DNA from 3 places in the Exiguobacterium sp. s89 genome. Region 3 is predicted to be linked to each of the others. Evidence: riboswitches for the same ligand, from Rfam matches in the RefSeq annotation. Region 3 holds a riboswitch; each other region holds the start of a gene.
The links. Region 3 has a riboswitch for thiamine pyrophosphate ahead of tenA (thiaminase II). Riboswitches for the same ligand answer to the same signal wherever they lie in the genome.
Positions count from the first base shown of each region.

Region 1 (6,592 bases), on a different contig from region 3:
CTACAATAAGTACCTAGTTATTAAAAGAACCTGCTCCAGAAACTCGGTCAATTAGCGCGATAACCTCATTCATTATTCAAATCCTTGCGAGTAATGTCAAGTTTTTTTCTTGTCATGGTATGATTTTCTAGTTGCATCGGGAAAAAAGCCGTGCTAATATAAACGAGTGTCTATTAGGACGAACCCACATAAAAAAGGAGGGGAAACGCATGGCACGTAAATGCTACGTAACAGGTAAATCACCTAAATCAGGTAACAACCGTTCGCACGCACTCAACAAGACAAAACGTACTTGGGGTGTGAACGTACAAAAAGTTCGTATTCTCGTTGACGGTAAACCGAAACGCGTTTGGGTTTCAGCTCGCGCACTTAAATCTGGTCTCGTTGAACGCGTATAATACTTATACACGAACGAATAAATCCCAACGGCATTCGCCGATGGGATTTTTTTTTGCTTATTTTTTGACGACCATGACGAGAACGATCCCCCGATGAACCGTCAATCGGGCAAATGCTTCAGTCCATTCATTGGAAATCGTCAGCGCTTCTTCACTCTTGATGTCATGATGTTCGAGCGGGTACTTGACACCATCAATAGAAATAGTCGCTGTCTTCCAAGGTATGAAAGACAAATAGTAGCCTTCTTTTTTTGAAAAGCTATAATCACCGGCTTTAACGAGATAGACCGTTTGACCATTCCCATGCAAAACCATCTCAGGATACTTCTCGAGCAAACCGACGTTCGCGAACGTCATATCGACTCGCCCACCGAGCGCCCCGTATACGTGCATCCTCGTTGCCCCTCGCTCTCTTGCCAACTGAAGCGCAATCTCAAGGTCCGTCATATCTTTCTCGGACGGATAGCGTAACGCTTCTTTCGGTGGTTTTCCCACAAACGAGTCAAAATCTCCGACCACAACGTCCGGTTCAATCCCTTCATCTAACAGTCTCTGATAACCTCCATCAACACCGATGACATAATCGGCATGACGCGGTAAAGGAATAACTTCCGGACTTGCCGCGACGATCAAGACATTCATTGACGAATGTCCCGTGTAGCTACACGTGTGAAACGTGGAGCTGTTGTAAAGAGTAATACTAATACGATGGCTGAAATAATAAAGGATGGGGCCATGTACGTCGCGTTATAACCGAGTGAATACGCTACGACCGGACCTTCCGCATACTCGGCGAAAAAGACGATACCCGAGATGACATGTGCCGCATAACGCAACACCGACCCGATCAAGGCACCGAGCACCAAATATGTCGCGAGTGTCTTCGTCGCACCTTGACCGGCCGCCTGTTTCACACGACCAGCAAACATACCCGCCATACCGACGAGGCCATAAGCGACCGTATAGTCGAGCAAGAACTGTACAGGTGTGAAGATGTAGGCACCGAACAACAGTTGAAGCGTCCCGACGAGTGCACCTGTCGCAAGTCCCCCTTTCAATCCGTGACGGAATGCCATCACAAAGATTGGGAGCATCGCTAGACTAATCGAACCCCCTTGTGGCAAGCGGTATGGGATGAGTAAATCAAAGATTAGCCCGAGCGCCGCAAACAATGAAATTTCGATGAGCGCTTGTAATTTAAAACGTGATTTCATCTTTCTTCCTCCTTTAACTGTTTGAACGACAAAAAGCAGCATGACGTAAACGCCATGCTGCTTAGATTCGCAACGTGCATTTTCGCCACATCCCTACGTCCGTGTGAACGGAACAGGTTCAAAGGGTTAGCGTATGCCTCTCAGCCACATCATGTGACACCCCTTGCGACAATATCTTGTTGTTCTATCGTTGATTATACACGAGATGCGCCACGAATGCTATCGATGGCTGCTTTATAATCCGGTTGATTGTAGATGGCCGAACCGGCAACTAGTACATCGGCACCCGCATCGATGCAATGTTTCGCCGTCTCTTCGTTGACCCCACCATCGATTTCAATTTCAAAATCAAGTTGGCGATCCTGACGCAGTTGGTTGAGCGCTGAAATTTTCGGTACGACCGATTCAATGAACGCTTGTCCACCAAACCCTGGGTTGACGGTCATGAGCAATACCATATCAACATCTGGGAGCACATGTTCGATCGTCGACAATGGTGTATGCGGATTCAAGACGACTCCACATTTCGCACCAGCCACTTTGATTTGTTGCAAGACACGATGCAAATGGTTCGTTGCTTCCACATGAACGGTCACGATATCCGCGCCTGCCTTCACAAAATCTTCCACGTATCGCTCCGGTTGGTCAATCATCAAGTGCACATCGAGGACCATATCTGATTTTTTACGTAAGCTCGCGAGCACAGGTAGACCAATCGAAATGTTTGGCACGAACTGACCGTCCATCACATCGAAATGGATATAGTCCGCTCCCGCTTCTTGAACAGCTTTCACTTCTGCCTCCAAATTGGCAAAATCGGCAGCTAAAATGGATGGTGCAATTTTAATCATCTGTCAATACCTCCGTTTTCGATCATTTAACTCTTCCATAAAGGTAACATAATTATCGTAGCGAGTTGAAGCAATTTTACCATCTTGAACGGCTTGTTTAATGGCGCAGCCTGGTTCGTTGATGTGAACACATCCTCGGAACTTGCAATCGTCGTGTCGTTCGACAAACTCCGGGAAACACCATCTGAGCTCATCAGTCTCGAGTTCCTGTGGAAACTCCAAACTCGAAAATCCCGGTGTATCTGCTACTAGTCCGTCCGCCAATTGAATCAACGTCACATGACGCGTCGTATGCTTCCCCCGACCGAGCGACTTGGAGATTTTACCGGTTGCTAACTCGAGTTCTGGTGCGACTGCATTCAGTAGCGAACTTTTTCCGACGCCCGTCTGCCCGGCAAAGACACTCGTCTTCCCTTTAAAGAGTCTCCGTACTTGCTCGACTCCATCCGAAAGCTCCGTTGACGTCTCAATCACATCATATCCGATTGCACGATAGCAATCGGCCGCCTCTTGAATCGGTCCGGTTTCTGTTTCACTCAGCAAGTCCATCTTCGTCAAGACGATGATCGGATGGATCTGTTTTGACTCAATCAGAATGAGGAATCGATCAAGCAAATGATAGGAAAATGCTGGCTCTTTTACTGAAAAGAGGAGAAATGCTTGATCGATGTTGGCAATCGGCGGTCGGACGAGATGGTTCTGACGCTCCTCTACTTCAAGAATATATCCGGTCCCATCCTCTTGGTCTTGAATCACTACATCGTCACCAACTACAGGCGAGATGTTACGTTTCCGAAAGTTTCCTCTGGCGCGACACCGAATCTCTTGATTCGATTCGGTCATGACATCATAAAATCCACCCTGTAAGCGAATAATCGTTCCTTTCAATATGACTACCTCCTTTAAAAAGAGGTGACGCTACCGTCACCTCTTTATTGTGCCTCTTTGGCTTGCGCATATGTGACTGAATCGGTTCGGACGATCTCACCATCAACTTCAATCGTTGCTGTCCCGACTTCGTTGGGGGCAATGACGAGCGTATACGAATACGTTGTTGTTTCTGTGATTTCATCTCGTAATACTTCAATTTCACCACGTGCATCGACCGTACGAATGACGACTTCGACCGCTTTCGGTTTTTTGTCTTTATCCGGTTGCTCGACTTCGACACTGACTTCTCGTTCAATCGAAACATCGGTCGGTTCAACGCCCTCTGAGACGATGACTGTGAGTTCTGTACCAGGGTCAACTGCAGTCCCTGCCGTCGGAAGTTGGCGGATGATTTGACCTTTTGGAACACTTGTCGAAAATTCATCACGTCTCACAATTTTCAGTTTGTTTTGCTCAGCATAGGTCGATGCTTCCTCGAACGTGTACCCGGCAAGATTCGACAGTTCCACTTTGTTGCTTCCTGTCGATACGACGAGCGTGACCGTTACTTCGGACGGCACGACCTCTTCACCTGGTTCGAGCGATTGGGAAATAACATCTCCATTGTCGACCGTTTCTGAAGCCTCTGTTTTAATTTCAAGGTCACTGAACGCCAAGTCTTTTAGCATTCGTTCAGCCGCAGTTTGCGAAAGTCCTTCCACATTCGGCATCTCGACCGTCTCTTTACCGGCAGAAACGACAATTGACACCGTCGTGCCTCGTTTCGGTTTACGTCCTTCTTGAGGGTTTTGCGAAATGACCTCACCTTCTTTGACGTCATCGCTCGCCCGCTCTGTCACTTCGACGACAAAGCCTGCGTTTTCAAGTTCAGACGTGGCATCACCGATGCTCATTCCGACAACATCAGGTACGACGGCACGTGACACCTCATCAGCGACCACGTATGCTGCGATACCACCACCAATTAATAACACGACGAGCAAAATCCAAATCCACCATTTACGCTTCTTCTTTTTGACGGGTGGCTGTTCTTCAGCTTCCTGCTCTTTTGATGCAGAAATTGAAGATGTCGATCCAGGTGTTTCCGTTTTTTCTTCAGTCATAATTGGTGTCATGACGAGCGTTTTGTCGAACTCATCCTGATTGGTTGGGAGACGTCTCGGTTCATCGGCACGTTCACGACTCAATGCGGTCATACAATCTTTCTTGAAGGCTGCAACCGAAGTATGACGGGCTCCCGGTGACTTCGCCAACGCTTGCATGACACAGTTTTCAAGTGCTTGGGGAATATTCGGATTCAAGTCCATCGGTCGAATTGGATCGTCCTGCAGATGTTGAAGCGCAACGGCAACCGGTGTCTCTCCTATGAACGGCACACGACCTGTCAACAGCTCATAAAGGACGGCACCGAGCGAATAAATATCTGACTTCTCATCAGCAAATTTACCACGTGCTTGTTCAGGCGAGAAATAGTGGACAGATCCAAGTACCGACATCGTATGCGTCAACGTCGCATTCGACATCGCAACCGCAATCCCGAAATCGGTCACCTTCACGTTTCCAAGTTGATCAATCATCATATTTTGTGGTTTGATATCACGATGAATGATTCGGTTCGCATGGGCATGATCTATCGCATCACAAATCTGTCCCATGATACGCAGTGCCTCATCGACAGATATGTACTCTTCTTGCAAATATTGTTTCAATGTCACCCCATCGACATGCTCCATGACGATATAGTACAAATCTTCTTCATCGCCGACGTCATAGATGGCGACGATATTCGGATGGTTCAGACTCGTAGCCGCATGGGCTTCTCGCTCGAACCGGCGTATAAATTGTTCGTTATGTGAGAATTCAGATCGCAACACCTTGATGGCGACGGTTCGGTTTAAGATCTCGTCATGAGCTCGGTAGACATTTGCCATGCCTCCGCTGCCGATTTGTTGTTCGATCCGATAACGATCGTTGATTCGTTCTCCGCTTCGCATCGGATTCATCCTCTCTTTCTATCTGTAAATTGAATGAGGGCGACCGTGATGTTGTCGCTCCCTCCCAATTGATTGGCTTCCGCAATGAGTTGTTCAGCTTTTTGTTCAGCCGATACAGCTTGTTGTAAAACGTGTTGAATCGCCCCATCGGTCATATGCGTCGTCAATCCATCCGTACAAATTAAAATCACATCAAACTCAGGGTCAGCGAGCACTTGCACGTCAGGTTTGACCTGTTCGCTTGAACCGATCGCCCGAGTGATGACATTTCGTTTCGGATGAATCCGCATCTCTTCTTCCGTCAATTCACCGAGCTGTTTGAGCACGTTGACGTAAGAATGGTCTTCCGTAAGACGTCTCAATTCGTTCGCTTGGAGCGCATAGACACGACTATCTCCAATATGGACAATAACAACCGTCTCCCTGCTCCAACAAACGGCCGCTACAGTCGTTCCCATCATGACGAGATCGGATTGCTTCGCAAATTGTAGCACTTGTTCATTCGCCAGGTCGATGTGATGGCGGAACCATCGTTCGATTTCGACAGGAGTTTGAGGGAGCGACGGGAAAGCACGTCGAAACTCTTCAATCACGATTTGACTCGCGACCTCTCCCGCTGCATGTCCACCCATCCCGTCTGCAACTAGCGCAATTCCTGATAAGGTATCGCCTAAGATTAAAACTGCATCTTCATTTTGTGTGCGTACTTGTCCGCGATCTGTTCGAAATGCTAATTCCATCTATCTGATTACCTCGTTTCTTGTTCGCGCTCCTTCGCTCGAAGCTGTCCACAAGCGGCATCGATATCCGATCCTTGCTCGCGGCGAATCGTTACGTTCACGTTGCGGTCTTTGAGCACTTTTTCAAAGGCGAAGATTTGAGCTCGTGGTGTCCGTACGTAATCACGTTCGAGTACATGGTTGACGGGGATCAAGTTGACGTGACATTTGATTCCTTTCAATAGGTCCGCTAAAAGATGGGCATACTCTTCCGTATCATTTACGCCACCGAAGAGTCCATATTCAAACGTGATCCGACGACCGCTCTTTTCCGTGTAATAACGGACCGAGTCCATCAACTTGTCTAAGTCAAAGGCACGGTTGATTGGCATGAGCTTGGTGCGCAATTCAGTCGTTGGCGCGTGAAGCGAAATGGCGAAGTTGATTCGCATTCCTTCATCGGCAAACTTATAAATTTTAGGAACGATCCCACTTGTTGATACCGTGATATGACGCGCTCCGATG
Region 1 is NZ_JACSKS010000001.1:713,728-720,319, forward strand. It holds gene rpmB (50S ribosomal protein L28) at 210-398, shown strand; gene KNO96_RS03685 (thiamine diphosphokinase) at 456-1,040, opposite strand; gene thiT (energy-coupled thiamine transporter ThiT) at 1,037-1,612, opposite strand; TPP riboswitch at 1,686-1,786, opposite strand; gene rpe (ribulose-phosphate 3-epimerase) at 1,807-2,463, opposite strand; gene rsgA (ribosome small subunit-dependent GTPase A) at 2,467-3,354, opposite strand; gene pknB (Stk1 family PASTA domain-containing Ser/Thr kinase) at 3,396-5,348, opposite strand; gene KNO96_RS03710 (Stp1/IreP family PP2C-type Ser/Thr phosphatase) at 5,354-6,088, opposite strand; gene rlmN (dual-specificity RNA methyltransferase RlmN) at 6,097-6,592, opposite strand, start outside.
Region 1: another riboswitch for thiamine pyrophosphate. It lies ahead of thiT (energy-coupled thiamine transporter ThiT); the one in region 3 lies ahead of tenA (thiaminase II).

Region 2 (6,592 bases), on a different contig from region 3:
ATGACGTATTTTGAAAACTATGAGTCAAGCGTGACGTTCATGCCTGATGAGCGTGATACGTTCAGTCAACAAGTCGCTTATTACACGATTCGATATGTCGAGTGGTTCAAAGCGCTCGGCTGATGCTTACATGAAAAAGTGAGGAATGGAAATGAACACGCATGTAGAAGAAGTTACCATCCGCGTAAAATCAATCTTCAACGAAGATAAAACGAAACGCTATATGCGAACGTATGAGTTCACCGATGTGGAGGATGGCGTCATCTGTGCCGTCATCATTTACTCGCCGCGGATGAGCGATGCCTTTTTGTCCGGCACGACGACACAGCGTGCTTATATGTTGATGCAAAATCATTTGTCACAACCGATTCGAGAAATGCGTGTCATCAGTCTCGTCCCGACACTCGCCATCAATGACAACCTCCCTTACGTGGAATCTCAACTTGATGAGACGAACTACCATTACGTCGAAGAGACGTTACAAGAGGTAGATGCGAGCAGCGGGATGATCATCGTCGGCTGGGGATCGCCAGGTCGATTGATGCACCACGCGACATCTTATAAATCACTGTTTGCCGATTATGAGGCGAATATGTATTGCATCGGTACGACAGCAAAAGGCGAACCACAACAGATCCGAATGGCGAATGAGAATACGGTCCTCGAGGCGTTCAACAATGAATCAGTAAAACCGAAGTTCCGTATCGTGAAAGAAACGAAGAAAGACGACTCCGAGTGAGTCGTCTTTTTATATCCCTACCCAAATTGAAAGACCGAACAGTGTGAAGAACACACCTGACCACATGTAATCGGACGGTTTGACGTCAATCCGCTCATAGACGGTCCGTTTCCCACTCGTGAATCCTCTCGCCTCCATCGAGAAGGCGACACGTTCCGCCCGTCGGATCGAGCCTGCTAATAGCGGGAGAAGTAGTTTCGGCACATGCCGAACGCGTTCCCATTTTGTATCAAGAGGAACGCCACGAAGACGATGTGCGTATTGAAGCTGATACATTTCCTGTTGCATTAACGGTAGGAAACGGAATCCAACGAGTGCACTATAGGCAATCGTCGGCGACAGCTTCGCCTGTTGCATCAGACTCATGACGAATCGTTTCGAATCGGTCGTCAACATGAAAAGAAGCGACAACACGGTGAACGCCAAAACACGTAGACTAAGAGAGATAGCGACGCGCGCCTCTTCTTTCGAAATGTCCTGACCGAGAAGGGTCACCCACGTTTCTCCCTCGAGCTCTTTCCCAAATACGAGCGTCGTCCAAAATGTTCCGAGCGCCGTGATGAGAAACGGGATCAAGAACAGGCTCCACCTTTTCCATGACACGTCCGTCGCCAAGGTCTGGATCACTAACGTACCGGCGATGATGACGAGTGGGGTCCACGGGTTATAAAACAAGGCCAGTCCGAACATCATAATCGTGAACGTCATAAACTTGACCGTCGGATTCATATCATGGAGTGACATCGTTGCCTCCCTCCCACTAACCGATAATGATGAAGTTTCTCCGTGTCCTGCCAAAGTTCATCCCCGAACGGTCCTGAGAGTACCCCATCCTTCATCAGATAGAACGTATTGGCGATGTTGGCGAACGACAAGTCATGGGTCACGAACAGGATCGTCTGTCCCTTTTTCGCATGTCGCTTCATTAACATCTCGAGTGCATGGAGTGACGGCTCGTCCTGCCCTGCCGTCGGTTCATCAAAGGCAAGCAACTGTTTGTTTGAGAGTAACTGGATCCCGACAGCGAGTCGTCGCTTCTGCCCATGACTGAGCGAAAGTGGATGGAGAGATCGTTTATTCTCGAGTGATAGATCCTCCAACACGATATCAATCGATTCCTCATGGCCAAACTGCAGTTCTTGCTCGACCGAATTCATGAAAAATAAGTGTTCCGGAGATTGAGGGACGAGTCCGACACGGCGATCACATTCCGTCAAACTTCGTAAAAACGTCGACTTTCCGCTCCCATTCGGACCCAAAATGGCGATCACTTCCCCAATGCGAACTTGAAGTGTCACACTTTTTAATTGGAATGTGTCACGCACCACCTCGTCGACCACATAGTGCTCGACTTCTTGTTGTGGTGTTGACGACGGTGTGAATGTAAAATCATCGACCGATCGAAACGGTTCGTTACGTACAATCCGTCCTTCTTCAAGTTCGATCTGCCAATCAAAAAAGTCTCCCCACATATGCGCGCGATGTTCGACAACGATGACGTTCACGTCATCCATTTGATCGAGCCATTCGACGAATCGATACGCGGTCACCGGGTCAAGGTGCGTCAACGGCTCATCGAGAAGCAACCATTCCGGTTGTCCAACCATGGCGCAGGCGACGGCAATCCGCTGTTTCTCCCCGCCTGACAAGGAATCGATGAGTCGATTTCGATAATCGGTCAGTTGGAGTGACTCGAGAATCTCTGTCACGCGCTGATCGATTACCTCGACTTGTGTCTCCAAATTTTCGAGTGTGAAGATGAGTTCCTCTTCCACCCGTTCCATCACGAACTGTGTGTCCGGGTCTTGGAACACGGTCCCGACCCGCTGATTGATCTCGCCCGGTGCATAGTCGTCGTGTGAACGTCCGAACAGTTCGAGTCTGCCTTCAAGGATCCCATCACAATTCTCTGGATAGAGACGGTTGAATAGCGCAAGAAGCGTCGATTTCCCACTTCCGCTCGCTCCGCTCAATACGGTACGTCCAGGTCGTATGGAAAGTGTCACCTCTTTTAAAATGGTGTCCTGACTTTCTGGAAACCGGAATGAAAGCGATTCTGTCTCAACCATGGACGTTCCCACTCCGAGCGATTGCATAGCCGCGAAGTGACCCTGTCTTGAGCAACAGGTCACTGAGCAACTTCCCACCGATTCCTGCGATGACCATGCCACTAACCGCACGGAGCCCGAACATCGTCGCTACATATCCCGGTTCAAGCATCGCAAATCCGCTCATGAAGTAGGTGTACACGAAACTCGTGACGGCCGAGCCAAATCCAGCAAGCATGAGAACCCATAGCTCATATCGACGATAACCCGTCATTGCAAAGACGGCTTCAGCACCAAGACCTTGAACGATGCCGACCAGGATGATGCGCGGTCCGATCGCATTCCCAATCAACATTTCAATCGTCGCAGCCATCACTTCCGAAATGAAGGCAGCACCCGGTTTTCGAATGATATACGCCGAGATGATTGACACGATGAACCAGATACCGAAGATCCACTCATAGGCGATTGGTCCAATCAACCCTGCCCATAAATTCCCGATATGGACGAACAATAAATAGACAACGGCAAAAACGACAGACAATACGGAGACGAGAACGACCTCTTTCAATTTCCACGACTTAAGCATGTTGACCTCCATGTGACGGACTGTTCACACTGAACGTCACCGTCATGACGACGTGTCGATTCTTCTCGCGCGTCCGGTTGAACGCCGCCTCGTAATACGAGAACACATCATCCAAATTCCCATGAATTCCTGACGCGTAGTGCATTGAGTCATTATACACACCAGCCTGTTTCGCTTGTTCGATTTCATCATAGATGAGATCCATATAGTTACCTGCACCCATCGGATAAAGCGCGAACTGTGAAGAGACATACTGCTCTCTTGACATTCCATTCAATGGTTGTGGTGGTGCATCGAGCGCCTCATCCCCAGCCGAATCTCCCGGACATCCGACGGAGAAGGTTCCGCTCATCGAGACATGGCGTCCTTCTTCCGAAGCCAGACTCAAGACTGTCCGTGCGACGTCGAACACGTGCTCGACGCGCCCTCGGATCACGGTCGATACGTCATCCGTATGTCGCCACACACCTGTCATATTTGTTCCTTTCAATGCTCCTTTAATCGTCCCGACAAAGTCATCTGTCATCGGGCTAAGCGTGAAGCGAAATCCGACAATCGGACTCGTGCCACATGATTCATTCATCTTGTTTCCCCCTCTATATGTGTTTGCATAGAAAAAGCCGCATTCATGAGAATGCAGCAACAAAATCTATACAAACTTGCATAGAGAAAGTGCCGCACTTCCTCACGCCAGTATTACCTGGATCGAGTTATAAGGGATTGGAGCCATGCTCTCATCTCAGCCGAAGCACCCCTAGTGCAGTCATTGATATGCGGTTACTTATGCAGTCACAGTATAGCGATGTTTCGTCACTTTGTAAACGGTCAATCTGAATAAGTGACGAGTTGGCCATTACCAGGAAGTGGGTCATGGAAGGCATTCCACGGCTCCACCATCTCCTCATCCGTCAACAAGCAAGCATCAAGTGACCGCTCGACCGTCTCCCGGTCCATCCGTTGACCGATGAGGACCAATTCGTTCTGTCGATCTCCGTACGGCTCGATGTAGTCCTCGCGTAGTTCAGGTTCTGAGGCAAACATCGCCTCTCGTTCATTCTCCGGAAGTGTCGCTAGCCAACGGCCCGCGTGTTCGAGCGTCGACGCGTATCCGGCTTGAGAGAAGAGACAGGCAAGGTCGTTCCGTGACGCGATCCATAAGAACCCTTTGGCGCGAACGATTTCTTCTGGATAATGCTCCATCCAATTCATCAAACGCTCAGGATGGAACGGTCGACGACGACGGTAAACGAACGAACTGATCCCATACTCTTCCGTTTCCGGCGTATGTTCTTCTGCCTCGAGCTCTTGAATCCATCCCGCCGCATGCATCGCCTGATCGAAATCGAACAAACGGACGTCTAGTAGATTGTCTAACGCCACGTCCGAGTAGGTCGAAGTCAACAATCGTGCGCTCGGGTTGAGCGTCTTGAGCAGACCCTTCATCTCCTGCAGCTCCGCTTCAGTCACCCGGTCCGCCTTATTCAATACGATGATATCCGCAAATTCGACTTGGTCGACGAGTAGGTCGACCACTTCGCGAACGTCACCTGTGTCGACGGCTTGTTGACGTTCCATGAGCGATTCACCGGAATTGAAATCCTTGAAGAAGCGGTACGCGTCGACGACGGTGACCATCGCATCGATATAGACACGGCTCGTCAAATCGATCCCAAGGGCGTCGTCGGCATACGTGAACGTCTGTGCGACGGGAATTGGCTCGGAAATCCCTGATGACTCGATGATAATCCCATCGAGGTCACGATTCTTTGTCAGCTCATCGACAGCCGTGAGCAAATCTTCACGTAACGTACAGCAAATGCACCCGTTCGAGAGCTCGACTAACTTTTCATCGGTACGGGAGAATCCGCCCTGTTCAATCAACTTCTCATCGATGTTCAACTCACTCATATCGTTTACGATGACCGCATATTTTTTGTGATCACGGTTATGTAAAATGTGGTTGAGCAGTGTCGTCTTCCCGCTACCAAGATAACCTGAGAGTACCGTAATTGGAATTCGTTTCATGATGGACCTCCGTTAAATAGTAATCATTACTCTTTGTATAATGTAACGGTTCCACCCTTTTGTCAATAAAAAAACACGCCTCATCGACGTGTTTTCATGAACATTCAATTATTCTTCCAACGCTTTCCGTTCTGCTTCTGAACGCGGATAGGCGTTCGCTTGCCACTCGGCTCGATAAATGGAGTCGAGCTGCGTCAATCCGACTTCATCCTCGTCCTTGTCCGAATCGACACTCGGGACCTCGTCCCACTTCGGATCGAGATAAGAATGATCCTCTTCCCGCGCTCGACTTTCTTGTAATTTTTGAATTCCCACCTTGACCGCTGCCGCAACTGCCAATCCAATACCTGCTCGCACTAACAGTCGTTTCACCATCGTATGTCCTCCTCAACGCCCAAAGCGATAAAGCGGCATCCCTTTCACATCTGTCTCGATAATAAATACCGATCCAGCGTCCGGATGTTCGGTTAACGCCTCCTCGTCCATCCCTTCACGTGCTGTTGTGATGGCTAATCGATTGAGACCATCCCCGATGAAGGCGCATGATGTGACATTCGGGGCAGGGACGTGAACTTCTAACACTTTTTCACCGGTCGATGGATCCCAGCGAGATACTTTACTTCCTGCATAATGTGCGATCCATAAAAAACCTTCCGTATCCGATGTCATGCCATCCGGGAAGCCGTCCTCTTCCGAAAAGTCGATGACGACCTTTCCGTTCGACAATGTGCCGGTCTTCATGTCAAAATCATATTGTCGAATTTTTTCGGTCGGTGTATCAATATGATAAAAAACGGAATGGTCAGGAGACCACGTCAACCCGTTTGAAAGTGTCAACTCTTCCATAAGTGTTGTCGTCGTTCCATCGCGGTCCACCCGATAAAGAGATGCCTGATTCTCTTTATCGTCCAAGTGGAGCGTCCCGGCAAAAATACGACCGTACGGATCGGCTTTCCCATCATTAAAACGTAATCGACCTTCAGGGTCATCCAATTCGACAATTTTAATTAACTCCCGGTTGATTTCATCCCATTCATAAATCCCGTCTTTAAGACCAAGGACGACACCATCCGTCACTTTTGGAATGACGAAACCGACCTGTTTTCCGACCTCGAAAGAAGAAATCTCGTCTTCTCGCTCGTCATACCACCATAACGTATGCCCTTCGATATCCACCCAATAGAAACGCTT
Region 2 is NZ_JACSKS010000001.1:335,143-341,734, reverse strand. It holds gene KNO96_RS01765 (lytic transglycosylase domain-containing protein) at 1-123, shown strand, start outside; gene KNO96_RS01760 (DUF1643 domain-containing protein) at 152-739, shown strand; gene KNO96_RS01755 (energy-coupling factor transporter transmembrane component T family protein) at 749-1,483, opposite strand; gene KNO96_RS01750 (ABC transporter ATP-binding protein) at 1,465-2,808, opposite strand; gene KNO96_RS01745 (ECF transporter S component) at 2,801-3,376, opposite strand; gene KNO96_RS01740 (YkoF family thiamine/hydroxymethylpyrimidine-binding protein) at 3,369-3,959, opposite strand; TPP riboswitch at 4,042-4,142, opposite strand; gene KNO96_RS01735 (GTP-binding protein) at 4,202-5,401, opposite strand; gene KNO96_RS01730 (hypothetical protein) at 5,510-5,776, opposite strand; gene KNO96_RS01725 (SMP-30/gluconolactonase/LRE family protein) at 5,789-6,592, opposite strand, start outside.
Region 2: another riboswitch for thiamine pyrophosphate. It lies ahead of KNO96_RS01740 (YkoF family thiamine/hydroxymethylpyrimidine-binding protein); the one in region 3 lies ahead of tenA (thiaminase II).

Region 3 (6,592 bases):
TCCGAGACTGAGGTGAAAGATATTGTCTTTGAGTTAAAGGATCACTTGTTAGAAGCGGAGCAAGCAGGGAAGGATGTGGACGATGTCATTGGACAAAGTCCGAAATCCTACATGCAGTATATTGGTCATGAGATGGCATTCGACATGAATGAATTTATCAAAGTCATTGTGATGATGATTTCAAACCTGTTCGCATACATTATTATTGGCAATTTCATTGAAGGTGAGATGACGTTCTCAACAATCCAAATGATTGGTTTCCCACTTGTAGCAATCCTTTTCTTATTAGCTGCTTCACAAGCTTTCCGTACTATGGCGGTTCGCTCGAAGGAAAGCAAATTCAAAAACGGTGTAACCTATGTCGTGCTTGCTGCGATTCCAATGTTATCATTTCTTGGTTTGATGGTGCTTGATATCTTCATTGAAACTCCGACGGTTGTTTTCGGTCCGGTCGGTCAACTTGTATTGTTCGGAATTGGTGTAATTACATTACTCATCGTCTCTGTATGGACAAAAACATGGATTAATCTAATCATTCCGATTCTTTTATTTGGACCGCAATATGCGTTTGCTCGCACGAGTTTACCACTTGAGCAACAATTGATTTTTTCGATGTTGATTTTTTTCATCGGAATGGCAATTTTCTTTCTTGTCTGGGCCAAGAAAAATAAAGAGAATCAAGTCTGATGTTTTAGCCATCCGGTTCATCGTCAAGAAAAGATAAAGGGGGATTACGTTTATCCCCCTTTTTTTGATGTTCGTTTCTACTTCCTGTACAGTTAGACGAAGAGAGGGGTTAGAAAGAACCATGAAACGTTATGAAGCCATTTTATTTGATATTGATGACACGCTATTAGACTTTAAACAAAGTGAGCACGTCGCCTTGGAGCAATTGCTCGCATCCTACAATGTCCGGATGACGGATGAGGTGAAGTCGCGCTATGTCGACATCAACACGGCCCTGTGGCGCGCATTTGAACGTGGGGAAGTAGACCGCGAGGAAGTACTCGTCGGTCGTCACACGAAACTATTCGATTCGCTCGGTCTTACGGTTGATGGACCATATGTCGAACAGCAGTATCGTGACTATTTACATGCAGGCGTACACATGATCGATGGTGCGTTAGAAATTGTACAAACGCTGAGCGTTGACTATCCGCTCTATATCGTCACAAACGGCGTGACGGTGACTCAATTCAAACGGTTAGAGTCATCGGGACTATTGCCGTACTTCCAAGACGTCTTCGTATCGGATGCGACCGGCTCGCAAAAACCGATGAAGCCGTTCTTTGACTATGTCTTCGACCGAATTCCAAATGTAACGCCAGAGAAAGGCTTAATCATCGGCGACTCGGTCACGGCAGATATCGCCGGTGGGCGGATGTATGGTCTAGATACGTGCTGGTTCAATCCGAAAGAAGTGGCCGCGACGATGGAGTCGACGTATGAGATTCGACATTTACATGAGTTGAAATCGCTTCTCTAAGTTCAAGACGGGTTTAGTGAATGAACTGGCAAACGGTTCGGGAGTTGACCCAATACTTCTGGATAGAGCGTGACGTCTTGGAGACGGTCAAGCTTTTGCCAACGATAAATCAGGTGATCTCTTTCAGGTCCGTAAAAATCGCCGTCTTGGAGCGGGAGGTCACCATCTACATAAAAGTACAGTCCAATCTCATGAAACGGTTGGTCGTTGTACGTAAATAAATTCTCGTGCACGAAAGCGAACGAGGTATCGGTCACATGCATGTTCAACTCTTCATGAAGCTCGCGTGCGAGCGCGGTTGCGGCTTCTTCACCGAGCGTCACGCGACCTCCGGGTAATGCCCAAAAGTCATCCCGGACGTTTCGGTGAATCAATAAATGGTCGTCTTTTACAAAAATACCGGCAACGCGGTAATTGAAGACGCCGTGTTCAGTCGGAAATACGATGTCCATCTATATCACTTCCAATCTTTGTAATCTGTTCTAGTATACCTGAAGGAGAGATCATATGTTTCAACCACATACGCAATATCGAGACGAAGATTTCCGTGACGTGACACTCCGAGACGAAGAACTGTCACACGTCACGTTCGAGAACTGTCGCTTCACATACGTCGATGCAACAGAACTACAAACGGAGCGCTGTCAGTTCATCAATTGTGACTTCACGGATTCGAAATGGAACGCGTCCCGTCATGTCAGCAGTTCATTTTTGAACTGTCAGTTTCATGGTGCCAACTTGTTCACGAGTGAGTTTGAACAATGTAAAATGACCGGGTCATCTTTTGAAGAAAGTCAGTTTGAAGGCGTTCTTGTAAAAGAGGGGGACTGGTCGTTCGTCAATCTTCGTCACGTGTCGCTCAAAAAGATGGATTGGTCCCATGTACGTTTAATTGAGGCGGACCTGTACGGAACTGACTTGACCGAGACGGTTTGGTATCAGGCGGACTTGTCCCGGGCGACACTTCAACATGCGGTGTGTCGTGGTGCCGACTTCAGAGGAGCACTCGTCGATGGGGTTGATTTTTCGAACGTGACGTTACAGCAAACAAAATTAGACGCGATGCAGGCGATCCAAGTCGCGCGCTCATTGGGGGCGATTGTAGAATGAAGCCGGAACAAATCATTGAACAGCTGGTTGCGTTCGCAACAGAACGTGAATACATCCGAACGGTCGTCTTGAACGGCTCGCTCGTCAATCCGAACATCCGACCAGACCCGTATCAGGATGTCGATCTTGCCTTTTACGTAGAAGATGTAAGAGCGGTTGCGGCCGATCGCTCATGGATCGACATGTTTGGAGAGGTCTTGATTATGCAGACACCTGAGACGTCTGATCCCGAACGACATGTAACGTTTTTAGTGCAATATGTAGACGGACACCGTATTGATTTGACGATTCGGTGTGTTGATCAACTTGAAGCGATGCTCGAAGCCGACTCGCTCAGTCAAATCATCTTTGACCGAGATGATCATCCAGATGTGACGCCGTCAGACACATCGTATCGTGTGAAACATCCGTCTGCTGACGAGTATGCGGCTTGTTGGAATGAGTTTTGGTGGGTGTCGCTCTATGTCGTCAAAGGAATCAAGCGGCATCAAGTGCTATATGCGCTCGACCACCTCGACATCATGCGGAATATGCTCCGTCAGATGATGGAATGGAACATCGGTTATGCGACAGATTTCTCGGTGAATCTTGGGAAGTCAGGGGACGGGATGCGCGACCATTTACCGGAAGAGTTATGGGAGATGCTCGGGGCGACGTATGCCTCGGCTGAACTGAGCGCCATTGAGGACACGCATGACCGATTACAATCACTCTTTTTCTTTTGCGCGCAACGCGTCGCCGAACAAGGCCATTTCGTATTTCAGGAGGAAGAAGCGAGACGCGTCCGTGCTGCATGTGCAACACTTCGACATTCGAACGATTAATGACGGCGAGAGCCGGGAAACGCTCCTTATAGAGAAAGGAGCGTTTTTTCATGAATCCATATACGACATTTATTGCCCTTTTAGTCGGAAGTCTCGTCCTCTTTGTCGGCATTCGTTTAAAGAAATGGCCAATCATTTTGGTTGCGATGCTTCCTCTTGGTCTCGTCGCGTTCAATATGTTTTTGCTCATCACCGGACGCTAGAAAATCTTCACTCGTCTTTCTGATACATCGATTTGATGAAGAAGGCACTCGGTAATAAAATACCGATTGCGCCTTCGATGATAGCGAATAATCGGGTCAATCCGATTGGCAACAAATCACCAAAGCCAATCGATAGTAGGGTGACCCCGCTGAAGTACAGGAGGTTTTCCCAAGTCGGTTCAACAGCATTCATGGATTCGAGGGAGGTCACAAGAATGACTGAATCGCGAGATAGCGCATAATAAATCAACGTGAACCCTAACATGACACCAAATAGGCTGACGAATAACTGAGCGAACAACCTCCCATCAAATCCTGTCTGTTTATACGTTTGACGTTTGAAAAACCAAAACACGTTCAAGCTGATGAAGAGTAATGCAATCGTCAATAAAATCGTATTCATTCTGTCCACATCCTTTTCTTATCAATGTGCTTCCTTACCCATTCCCGAAGCGAAGAATGAAAAACGGGATCGGAAAAGGTTTGCAATTGATGAAAAAATTGATAGAATGTGGTCGAAGACGACTGAATTTCATAATGTTTGCCACTAGGGGAGTCGCGTTACGCGGCTGAGATGGACATGGTCCAGACCCTTTGAACCTGATCTAGTTCACGCTAGCGTAGGGAAGTGGGCGAAACGACTCATATGGCTTCACCTAGATATGACTGTTCGAGACGCCGCTTCCGTTATGGGAGGCGGCGTCTTTTATCTGTTATAAGGGGGAGTTCATATGAAATTTACAGATCACTTACGTCAGGAAGCAGATGGATTGTTTGAAGCAAGCTTTCATCACCCGTTTGTCCGTTCACTCGGAGAAGGAACGCTCGATGAGAAGAAGTTCAGACATTACGTCATGCAAGACTCTTATTATTTGAATCAGTTTTCGAAAGTGCAGGCGAAGGGGGCGACGCTCGCACCGACGATGGAACTATCAAGCCGTTTTTTAACACATGCCTTACACACGATTGAGGCGGAACTCTCACTTCATCGAGAGTTCTTTACGATGCTCGACGTAACGGATGTCGAATTGGCGACATTCGAGCCGGCTCCGACCGCTTATGCGTATGCGCTCCATATGCAACAGGCAGGACCGACACTCGGGGACGTGCTCGCGTCGATCCTTCCGTGCTACTGGGTGTATTACGAGATTGGCGAACGTCTTAAAGACAAGCGTCCTGATCATCCGATTTATTCGGCCTGGATTGCGACGTATGGCTCAGAGTGGTTCCGCGAATTGGTGGAAGAACAAATCGATCGATTAGATGAGCTCGCAGGACAAGCGACAGAAGAAGAGCGTGTGCGTTATACGAAACTGTTCTTGAAGAGTTGCTATTACGAAGTCGCTTTTTGGGAAATGGCTTGGACACTTGAGTCGTGGACATTGTCACAGGAGGTCAACCAATGAGACATGAGATTTGGAGTGAGATTCGGAAGCAGGCACCGCTCATTCACAACATCACGAACACAGTCGTGGCGAATTTTTCGGCGAATGGACTGCTCGCCATCGGTGCCTCTCCCGTCATGGCGGATGCAATCGAAGAAGTGGCAGAGATGACATTTATAAGTGATGCGCTCGTGTTAAATATCGGGACACTTAGTACGATGACCGAAGCCACGATGATTCGTGCAGGGCAGGCGGCGAACGAGGCAGGATGCCCCATTGTACTCGACCCGGTCGGAGTCGGGGCGACGTCATTCCGACGAGATGTGGTCGAACGTATTTTGCGTCACGTGCGTGTCACGGCCATTCGAGGAAATGCAGGAGAAATCGCGACGTTGATTGGTGTCGATTGGGCAGCTCGTGGTGTCGATGTTGGAGACGGTGCATGCGAACCGCGACAATTGGCGCTTGAAGCAGCGAAACGATACGGATGTGTCGTGGCCGTGACTGGAAAAGAAGATATGGTCAGCGACGGGAACGTCGTCATGGAAATACACGGCGGGACGAAACGCATGACTGAGACGACCGGTACGGGATGTTTACTCAGTGCAGTGGTCGGAGCTTGTCTAGCAGTCGAAAAGAACGCCCTTAAAGCGACGGTGACCGCCATGTCAGGCTATACTTATTCCGGTGAGCTAGCGAGTGAGCGAGCAGAAGGACCGGGAGACTTTCCGATTCACTTTTTAAATGCCCTCCATCAATTGACGCAACATACAATTCCGACGAATCGAATCGAGGTGTCGACATGATGAAACCTCAAGTTTTGACAATTGCAGGATCTGATTCAGGCGGAGGAGCCGGCATTCAAGCCGATCTCAAAACGTTTCAAGAGCTCGGCGTATTCGGGACGAGCGTGCTGACTGCAATCACAGCCCAGAACACACTAGGGGTACATGGAATTGAGGCTATTTCCACGGAAATGATTACCCGACAAATCGATGCGGTAGCTGATGATTTTAGCATCACCGCTTGTAAAACCGGAATGTTGGTGGACGCTGAACGAATTGAAGCGGTGGCGAAGGCGCTCGAACGATATCGTTTCGAACATGTTGTCGTCGATCCTGTCATGGTAGCGAAAGGGGGCGCCTCTTTGTTGCAAGTTAGTGCGGTCGAAGCACTTCGCACGAAGCTGTTGCCACAGGCGACCATCGTGACCCCGAATATTCCAGAGGCAGAAGTGTTGGCGGGGATGGAGATTCGGACCGAGGCAGACCGGATGAAGGCAGCGCAGGTGATTCGAGCCATTGGCGTCGATATCGTGATTATCAAAGGCGGACATTCGAATGATGTAGAAGCCGTTGACTTAATCGTGACCGAGTCTGAAGCGTTCCGCGTAAAAGCACCTCGAATCCAAACGAAAGATACGCACGGGACGGGATGTACGTTCTCTGCCGCATTGACAGCTGAACTAGCGTATGGGAAGACACTACGTCAAGCGGTCGTTGACGCAAAACGATTCATTCATCAGGCGATTGCACATGGATTATTGATTGGGAACGGGCATGGACCGACCAATCATTGGGGACA
Region 3 is NZ_JACSKS010000002.1:49,081-55,672, forward strand. It holds gene KNO96_RS06240 (DUF1129 family protein) at 1-687, shown strand, start outside; gene KNO96_RS06245 (YjjG family noncanonical pyrimidine nucleotidase) at 809-1,486, shown strand; gene KNO96_RS06250 (NUDIX hydrolase) at 1,489-1,938, opposite strand; gene KNO96_RS06255 (pentapeptide repeat-containing protein) at 1,994-2,596, shown strand; gene KNO96_RS06260 (aminoglycoside 6-adenylyltransferase) at 2,593-3,420, shown strand; gene KNO96_RS06265 (hypothetical protein) at 3,471-3,623, shown strand; gene KNO96_RS06270 (ion channel) at 3,631-4,026, opposite strand; TPP riboswitch at 4,163-4,267, shown strand; gene tenA (thiaminase II) at 4,355-5,029, shown strand; gene thiM (hydroxyethylthiazole kinase) at 5,026-5,814, shown strand; gene thiD (bifunctional hydroxymethylpyrimidine kinase/phosphomethylpyrimidine kinase) at 5,814-6,592, shown strand, end outside.